DNA from 4 places in the Lysinibacillus sp. FSL W8-0992 genome. Region 2 is predicted to be linked to each of the others. Evidence: riboswitches for the same ligand, from Rfam matches in the RefSeq annotation. Region 2 holds a riboswitch; each other region holds the start of a gene.
The links. Region 2 has a riboswitch for cobalamin ahead of NSQ74_RS06175 (FecCD family ABC transporter permease). Riboswitches for the same ligand answer to the same signal wherever they lie in the genome.
Positions count from the first base shown of each region.

Region 1: it holds a riboswitch for cobalamin, as region 2 does, so the genes downstream of both, NSQ74_RS15220 (ABC transporter substrate-binding protein) here and NSQ74_RS06175 (FecCD family ABC transporter permease) in region 2, are expected to answer to the same signal.
Region 3: it holds a riboswitch for cobalamin, as region 2 does, so the genes downstream of both, NSQ74_RS05335 (hypothetical protein) here and NSQ74_RS06175 (FecCD family ABC transporter permease) in region 2, are expected to answer to the same signal.
Region 4: it holds a riboswitch for cobalamin, as region 2 does, so the genes downstream of both, NSQ74_RS15205 (hypothetical protein) here and NSQ74_RS06175 (FecCD family ABC transporter permease) in region 2, are expected to answer to the same signal.

Region 1 covers NZ_JBBOZQ010000001.1:3,010,943-3,013,148, forward strand. Annotated here, with positions in the region: gene NSQ74_RS15215 (translation factor GTPase family protein) at 1-764, opposite strand, end outside; cobalamin riboswitch at 945-1,132, shown strand; gene NSQ74_RS15220 (ABC transporter substrate-binding protein) at 1,384-2,206, shown strand, end outside.
Region 2 covers NZ_JBBOZQ010000001.1:1,270,869-1,273,074, reverse strand. Annotated here, with positions in the region: gene NSQ74_RS06180 (heme ABC transporter ATP-binding protein) at 1-376, opposite strand, end outside; gene NSQ74_RS06175 (FecCD family ABC transporter permease) at 381-1,427, opposite strand; cobalamin riboswitch at 1,576-1,768, opposite strand; gene NSQ74_RS06170 (YdhK family protein) at 1,946-2,206, shown strand, end outside.
Region 3 covers NZ_JBBOZQ010000001.1:1,098,062-1,100,267, forward strand. Annotated here, with positions in the region: gene NSQ74_RS05330 (glutathione peroxidase) at 1-274, shown strand, start outside; cobalamin riboswitch at 429-638, shown strand; gene NSQ74_RS05335 (hypothetical protein) at 794-1,336, shown strand; gene NSQ74_RS05340 (ABC transporter substrate-binding protein) at 1,338-2,206, shown strand, end outside.
Region 4 covers NZ_JBBOZQ010000001.1:3,007,574-3,009,779, reverse strand. Annotated here, with positions in the region: gene NSQ74_RS15215 (translation factor GTPase family protein) at 1-11, shown strand, start outside; gene NSQ74_RS15210 (hypothetical protein) at 93-341, shown strand; gene NSQ74_RS15205 (hypothetical protein) at 390-1,163, opposite strand; cobalamin riboswitch at 1,425-1,608, opposite strand; gene NSQ74_RS15200 (ABC transporter ATP-binding protein) at 1,789-2,206, opposite strand, start outside.

The DNA of each region.
Region 1 (2,206 bases), 1.7 Mb from region 2:
AACCGTTGAGTTCCATCATGGCGGATTTTAAATACCTCACCTTGAAATGGTGCTTGATGGTCGAATCGAGTCTCCGTAAGTAGAGGGAGCTGTGATAAAAATTCTTTTATTCCAATATCCTTTAATGCCGCACCAGTAAAGCAAGGAAATGCTTGCTCTTGTTTAATCAACTTTTGCAACTGTAATAGGCATGTTTGTGCATCGAGAGTTTCTGTCAAATAGGCATCGAGTAGTTGTTCATCACGTTCAGCTAGCCATTCAGCAATGTGGCTCTGGACATAATCTGTACGCAATGGGTCTTCTATTAAAAGTACGTCCTTCGAACATTCCTTTCGAAGCTGCTTCATAACGGCATCTACATCAGCGCCTTCACGATCTATCTTATTAATAAAGAAGAAGGTTGGGACGTTGTATTGACGTAGCAATTGCCACACGGTTTCAGTATGTCCTTGTACACCCTCTACAGCGCTTACGATAATAATGGCGTAATCCATTACACGAATTGCGCGTTCCATCTCTGGTGAAAAGTCGACATGCCCAGGTGTATCAATTAGTGTGTATGTATCATCCCCAATTTGCATCCGTCCTTGTTCGGCAAAAATGGTAATACCACGAGCTTGTTCGATAGTATGATTATCTAAAAAAGTATCTTGGTGATCGACTCTTCCACGCGTTTGAATACTGTTCGTATGGAATAGTAGTTGTTCACAAAAGGTTGTCTTTCCTGCATCGACATGTGCGAGCACACCAATCGTTTTATACATAAAAAATCCTCATTTCTATTTTTCCTATATTCCTATTGTAACAGATAGTGCTAAAAAACATTTCGAGTAGAATAGTTCTCGTTTATGTTTGAATAGTAGTCAATTATTCATAATTATTAGTTATGGATTTTTTTGTGTGATTGAAAACAAAAATTACTTCTGCTAGGCTATTTTTATAACTTAATACTTCTATATATTGGTGCAAATGGTTTCTATCATTTGCTTAAAAGGGAAATCGGTGTAAATCCGATGCTGTCCCGCAACTGTAAATGGGGAGTTTATACAACACAGTCACTGTAGTTTAACTATGGGAAGACGTATAAACGTTGAACCTAAGCCAGGATACCTGCCAATATATATTATTTTACTTAACACCACGAGGATGGGAATAGTGATTGGTTGAATAACCATTGTTTTTTCACTATGCCGCCCTCTTGGAAACAAGAGGGTTTTTTGTGTCCATTTTGAAGTACAGTAGTTTAAGCAGGAACCGTAGCAAACAGCAATTCATGCTTTTACCAGGAAATGAAGCGTCAAGAAGTGCTCGTAATCAGTAGCAAAGAAGTCATTGATTTCTTACTATAAAGATGAAAAATTACAAACTAAAGGAGAAACAAACATGAACAAATGGAAAGGCATGTGGCTAGTTCTTGCGATGGCACTATTGAGCATTTTAGGCGCTTGTAGTGCAAAAGATGATTCAGAATCAGCTGCACAAAGTGAAAACATTGAACCAGCACAAGCAGAGGCAAAAGAAGTAACAATTGATAATAACGATACGACACAAGTTTATACAGAAGCTCCTAAAAAGGCGATTAGCTTAAATCAGCACGTTACAGAAATAATGCTAGCATTAGGTTTAGAAGATTCAATGGTTGGTACTGCTTATTTAGATGATAAAATTTATGAACCTTTACAAGCAGCTTACGATAAAGTACCAGTGATAGCGGAGCAGTATCCGACAAAAGAACAAGTAATTGATAGTGAAGCGGATTTTTTATACGCTGGGTGGAAAAGTGGCTTTAGCGAAAAGGGTGTTGGTACACCAGAAGAGTTAGAAGCACTTGGTATTCACACATATTTACATACTTCTTCAAGTATTACAAAACCAACGTTAGAGGATATATTTACGGATATCCGTAATATTGCAAAAATCTTCCGTGTTGAAGACCGCGGAGAGGCATTAATTGAACAGATGACAAAGGATGTTGATGCTGTTCGCGCAAAGTTACCACAAGGTGAAGAAGAATTACGTGTTCTAGTTTTCGATAGTGGGGACAAGGAAGTCTTTACAGCGGCACAAAACTTTATGGATGAACTTGTCACAGTTGCTGGTGGTAAAAACATTTTTGGCGATGTTGAATCGGGCTGGACAACGGTATCAAAAGAAGAAACAGTTGAACGTAACCCTGAAGTCATTGTCGTAATTGATTATGGTTCCC
Region 2 (2,206 bases):
TTTGAGACAATGCCTCTTTCACTATTTTAAAGTCTTCCTTATCGTCCATTTCAAAAAGCTTCTTATGTGGCGTTCTTCCCATGCTCACCAAATCTTTTACATTAAAGTCGAATAACACAGGTGTTTCCTGACTAACTACGGCTAAATTTTTTGCAATCGCTCTACTTGATTGCTGAAAAATATCTTCCTCATTCAATAATACTGTTCCACTTTCGGGCTTTAATAACCGATACATATTTTTCAATAGTGTCGACTTTCCACTACCATTAGGACCAATTAAACCGACAAATTGCTTTTCCTTTATTTGAATGCTTACTTCTTTTAATATGCGCTGATCATGAATGGAGAATGATACATGCTTCGCCTCTAATGTCATACCTTTAATCTCCTTCACCAAATGAATAATTGTTACGGCGTAGTAGCCAAATGAAAAATGGACCGCCACAAAAGGCAGTAATGATTCCAATTGGCATTTCTTCTGGAGCTATTATCACGCGGGCAATCGCATCTGCCCAAACTAAGAAAATCCCTCCTAATAATGCGCTAATAGGGATAACATATTTATAATTAGACCCTACTATTAATCGCACGATATGCGGAATTATTAAACCAACAAACCCAATGGAGCCACTTACCGCAACGAGCACACCTGTTAGTAATGATACGAGTAGTATCAATTGAATTCGAAATTGTTGAAGATTAACACCTAATGTGACCGCCGCTTCTTCCCCAAGTAGTAATAAATTTAAATTTCGATAATGTAGCCATAACAAACCAAAAACGATGAAAAAGATAATAGCTGGAATGAATAAATTACTCCATTTTGCGCCCGCAAGACTTCCAAGCATCCAATACATAACGGCTTTTATACCGCCCTCTTCCTTAGACATCATTAACATAAAATTTGAAGTAGCAGATAATATAAACGATACAGCCATTCCTGCTAGCAACAAACGGAAAATAGAAATACGTCCCCCTACACGTGACAAGAAAAATACCAACACAATTGCTATAAAGGAGCCTAGAAAAGCAGCTACTGAAAGGGCGTAAATACCTAAAAATGAAAAAGCGCCTAAAATGATGACAGCCGTGGCACCAACTGTCGCACCTGAAGAAATACCTAAAATATATGGATCTGCAATAGAATTACGGACAAGTGCTTGCACAGCTGCTCCAGCAATAGCTAAACCTGCTCCAACAATGGCTGCAAGCATGACACGTGGGACACGTATTTGCCATATAATAATTTCTTGTGAGCGGCTCCAATCAGGCTCTATCGTATTTGAGAAAATAGGAATTTTCGAGAAAATAACCTTCCATACATGTAGCGGTGTAATTGACACTGAGCCAATCATAATAGCAACCGTCATTGAAGCAATCAGTACTAAAAGAAGGGTCAATGAAAATAGCATAAATTTTTTATTCATTTGCTTATTAACTCCTTATCAATCTTGATAAATACGAAGCAATAAAAAAGGGTATTCTACGCACGAATGCATAGAAATACCCTAGGTTAAACAAAGTTGGAGAAGTATCCATCAATTGTCCGTAATTGCTTGCATCCTCGTGGGCATTACAGGTATGAACTAATTGGCAGGTCTCCTGGCTTCGATTCAACGTTACTATGATTGCCTTCCCATTCTAAAAACAGTGGCTACTACATCATAGAACTCCTCGTTACAGTTGCGGGACAGCGTCGGACTTACACCGACTTCCCTTTTAAGTGGCACTTGTTAACAAGCGTCACACCATTAGTTTCTGAAATTTTAAAATTATGACGATTCTATCATACATAATTATCGTAGTCTATAGCTTCTTTCATCTAGGAATCAATCTTTCCTCTTTTCAACTTCATACAAATGGATTTTGCACAAAACCTAATCCATAATTTCTGCACATTTACTTGTTACATTAAAGACAAATAAATAGTAAGGAGGAAATTCATATGGTATTAAAAAGAAATTTTTTCCTAGGCTTTATAGCAGCAATGGCTTTACTAATATTATCAGCTTGCTCTGACGATGCAGCGAAGACGGACTCTGCTAATGGTGACGCAATGGACCATAGTGCAGAAACAGGCCATGGAGAAGAGATGAATCATTCCAGCTCGGGTGAAGTTCCATCCACTTTAAAAACTGCTAAAAACCCTAAATTCCCTGTAGGCAGTACTGCTATTATTAAGGAAGGACATATGTCTGGGATGGCA
Region 3 (2,206 bases), 170 kb from region 2:
TTTTGAACTAGTTCAGGTTAATGGAGAAGAGACACATCCGTTATTCAATTATTTAAAGCATGAAGTAGATTTTCGTGAATTCGGAAAGGCGAATATGCAGGAAAAGATGTTAGCTGAGGCTATTATCCAAATTGCACCTAGCTTTTTAGATGGACGTAACATTCGTTGGAACTTTACGAAATTTTTAGTAGATAATCAAGGTCATACAGTTGAGCGCTTTGAACCAACAGATTCACAATTAGATATTGAGCAAGCTATTGAAAAAATTTTATAACTAGCTATTTTAATCAGAATTTTTAGGCTGGAATAACAAATAGCGGATCACTATGTAGAAATAGTGCTAAGTTTTGTATAAATATATTCGAATATTCCACAATCTCGCAACTACTCTTTCGAATCAATATATGATAAACTGCTAATCAAGTGAATAATTCTTGCAGAATAATGGTGCTAACTTTAGCATAATCGGGAATTCGGTGTAAAACCGAAGCTGTTTCCGCAACTGTAAGTACAAGAATCATAAAAAATGCCACTGTCGAAAAGGGGAAGACCCAAGATGGGAAGGTTTTATGATATCGCTACTGCATTGGGTAGTGAGCTGTACGAGCCAGGAGACCGACCTTTATTTAATGTATAAAAACTCTTCGGAAGCTAGGAGGATATACGGCAAATACATAGGCAATGTCGCGTGAGGCGGCACTATATATGCTATTTTCGTCGTTCCCTAGGGAGCGGCGTTTTTTTATGCACCTGTAAAGCAAAATCTGTTCATGAAAGAAAGAAGGGACTAAGTATGAAAAAAGATGCCCGTTATTCTTGCTACCCGTTCATGCGTGAAAAAATATCTACAGTAGATTTTGAGATTCGTACGGATAGTTTAACAACTCATGTCGGTGTAGCATTGACGGCTGTAAAAGCTGAAAAAGTTGAAGTAGTGGCGACAGATTTATTGACTATTTTACCAATGGCCTACCATGTAAATGGCTCAGTACGTGGCAAATTAGCGGTAACGGAAGAAGATTTGTTATGGCTTAGTGAGCGCTATGATTTTTATGTGGGGCATGTAAAGGAAGAAATCCAAAACTTTGTTTTACCACAAGGTACGGGGGCTGCAACTGCGCTTCATTTATGTCGTAGTGAGGCAAAAAAATCATACCGTGTTCTACATAAAGTTTCTGAGGAAAGAGAAGTACCAGCCATCCTTTTCGACTACTTAGGATTATTAGCTAATGTATTTTTTGTAATGGCTGTATACATGAATCAACAAGCTGGTATTGCTGAAATACCGTTTATAAGCAAATCATATCCGATGAAGAAAAAGAAGGAGAATGTGTAAAGTGAAGAAACTATTTAAATTCCAATGGCTTACAGTGTTAATGTTAGCACTTGTATTGGCAGGTTGCGGCACAGCAAATGAAACTAAAAAGGACGATACATCGAAAACAGGACAACAAGCTGAGCAAACAGGCTACAAAGTGACAGATGATCGCGATGTAGAAGTAGCATTTGATGCAGTACCAAAAACGGTTGTGTCATTACAACCGAGTAACACTGAAGTTCTATTTGCACTAGGTGTTGGCGATAAAGTAGTTGGGGCAACTGAATATGATACGTACCCAGAAGAAGCAAAAAAAATCGAACGAGTGTCAGATTCCGTAACATTCAATAGCGAGAAAATTGTAGCGTTAAAGCCAGATGTTGTAATTGCTTATTACACAGGTAATGACGAGACACTAGATGCCCTTAAAGGTCTTGAAGATGCAGGCGTGAAAGTATTTGTTATTAAATCAGCCGCATCATTTGAAGATGTTTTTGGAGATATTCAACAAATCGCTGAAGTGATGGGTGTTCAAGATAAAGGTGAGCAATTAAACAAAGATATTAAAGCGAAAATTGCGGATGTGCAAGCAAAAGTAAAAACTGTAGAAACACCGAAAAATGTTTATTTAGAAATTAGCCCTAAGCCAGATATTTATACAACAGCAGCTGGTACTTTCCAACAAGAGATTCTTGATGCAGCGAATGTGAACAATGTATTTGGTGATCAAACAGGATGGGTAAAAGTTTCTGAGGAAGATGTTATCGCGAAAAATCCTCAAGTTATTTTAACAACAGTAAACTATGTAGAAGACTCAGTAGGCGAAATTCTTGGGCGTGATGGATGGAATACAATTACTGCTATTCAAGATAAAGCAGTAAATTATAT
Region 4 (2,206 bases), 1.7 Mb from region 2:
ATTGCTTGTAATTATCCGAGAAACCGCATTTTCGAAAGCATAACAGCGATTGGGGATGGTTTATCGGTTATTTAGCAAGTTTTATTGGCGATTTGAATGGTTTTATCGGCGATTCAGCGACTTTTATCGGCGATTTGAATGGTTTTATCGGCGATTCAGCGACTTTTATTGGCGATTTGAATGGTTTTATCGGCGATTTAGCGACTTTTATCGGCGATTTGAATGGTTTTATTGGCGATTCAGCGACTTTTATCGGCGATTTTAAAGGTTTTATCGGCGATTCAGCGACTTTTATCGGCGATTCAGCCAGTTTTTATAGCGATTTCAAAAATTATCCATAAAAAATGACAAAAGGCATCGAGAACATCTCGATGCCTTTTATATTAATCCTATAAAGCTTTTTTCGCTTTCGCAACAAAGTTATTCGCTGATTCCACAATTACGTAACCATTACTATTCGAAAAATCAACAAGAACCGAACCTGGTTTACTCTTTAAAATTTGTAATTGCTCAATTAATTGGAGCAATAATTGATGACCATTGCCTCTTGGATGCCAATTTAAATGATAGTCATTTAATTCTTTCACACTTTGAAGAAATTGAGCGTATTCGTACTCTACATACTTTATTAAGTGTACTATTTTATTACTATCTTGATTTGCATGAACGACTAACGACAACTCTTCTAAATAGGTGTGATAGAAACGCATAACCATCGAGCATAGTAAATCATTGACTCTTGCAGCACTTAAGATGGGCTTTGGCTCTAAATCAAGCCTATCTAAATTTGGTTTAGCTCGAATCGAATCAATACGTGTTATTAAATGATACGGCTCACCATTTACCTCATATACGATTGGATTTGTTGGCATGTACATCATAAAGGCATTCTTTTTTGTTTTCAGCTCATCCGCTACACTTGCTTTAGCAAAAAGGCACCCTTCATATACCTCATTTTGAATCCAAATGATGCCTTTGTTATAGAAAATTTGATTAAATAAACGTTCGTTCCGAATAAGTCCTGTTGCTAAAAACTGATCAACAAGTGCTTCAATGACCATTCTCGTTTTTGGCTGCTTGGCAACTTCAATGCGCGGCAGTTTACAAATCTTCATATCTCCATATTGCTTTTCCTGTGTTGTACAAACATGAATTTTCGTCATACGTGCACCTCTTTTCGTACATATTTTCAAAACAAATGTTTAGATCACATAAAAAGACGGATTTCCTGCTAAATAAGAGGAAATCCGTCATCCGGCTAATCATTATCATTCATCCAGCAACATCAAACATTGCACCAATGGGAGAGATTTGGCTCGATGCCGTATCCCTTTATATCCTTTGGTTTTTATCGTTTGACGTACTGTGACGAACAGAACATTCTGTTTTGTCAACATGCCACCTCCTATTCCTCGTAGGTTATTGGTGTGTACTTGTAACAGGCAGGTCTCCTGACTTATGGTCATTGCTTCTTTTCACCTTCCCATCATTTGACAGTGGTATTTGAAAAGACGCTCACATTTACAGTTGCGGGACAGTGTCGGACTTGCACCGACTTCCCTTTTCAGTAAATTGCACGCAATTTACACCTATTACTACACGCTATTCAGTTGTAATAAAATGTATAGTATCACTAGTATACTATTAAATCACATTGTAAAGTAATGGAATTTCAATGTCAATGAACAGTACAAGGTATCTATTTGGACATACAGATTAATATAGTTTTGAGTACATTCGTAAAAAAGATATTTTTCCATCCAGATCAAAGCTAATTATTTTCAAATATTATTCACTTTCCATCGCTTGAAATAGCTTTTGAGCATAGTTATCGGTGAAATTAAATGCACCTTGTTCCTTGTACTGTTCATCGACAATTTCGCCAGCTTTCATTACATAAATCCGTTCACTTAAATATGAAACTGCTTTTAAATCATGAGAAATAAATAAAATAGCCATGTTTCTTTCTTTATTTAACGTAATTAATAAATCGATAATTTCCCGCTGAATTAGACGATCTAGGCTAGAAACAATTTCATCACATACTATTAATTTTGGTTCAACTAGAATAGAGCGTAATAAATTTACTCTTTGCTTCTCCCCACCACTAAGTTCAGAGGGCAGAGATTGTAATACATCGTTTGATAACTTGACCTTCTCAAGCATCGTTTGTAAATAGGTGTCCGTCACGAATTTTTGGTGCTGC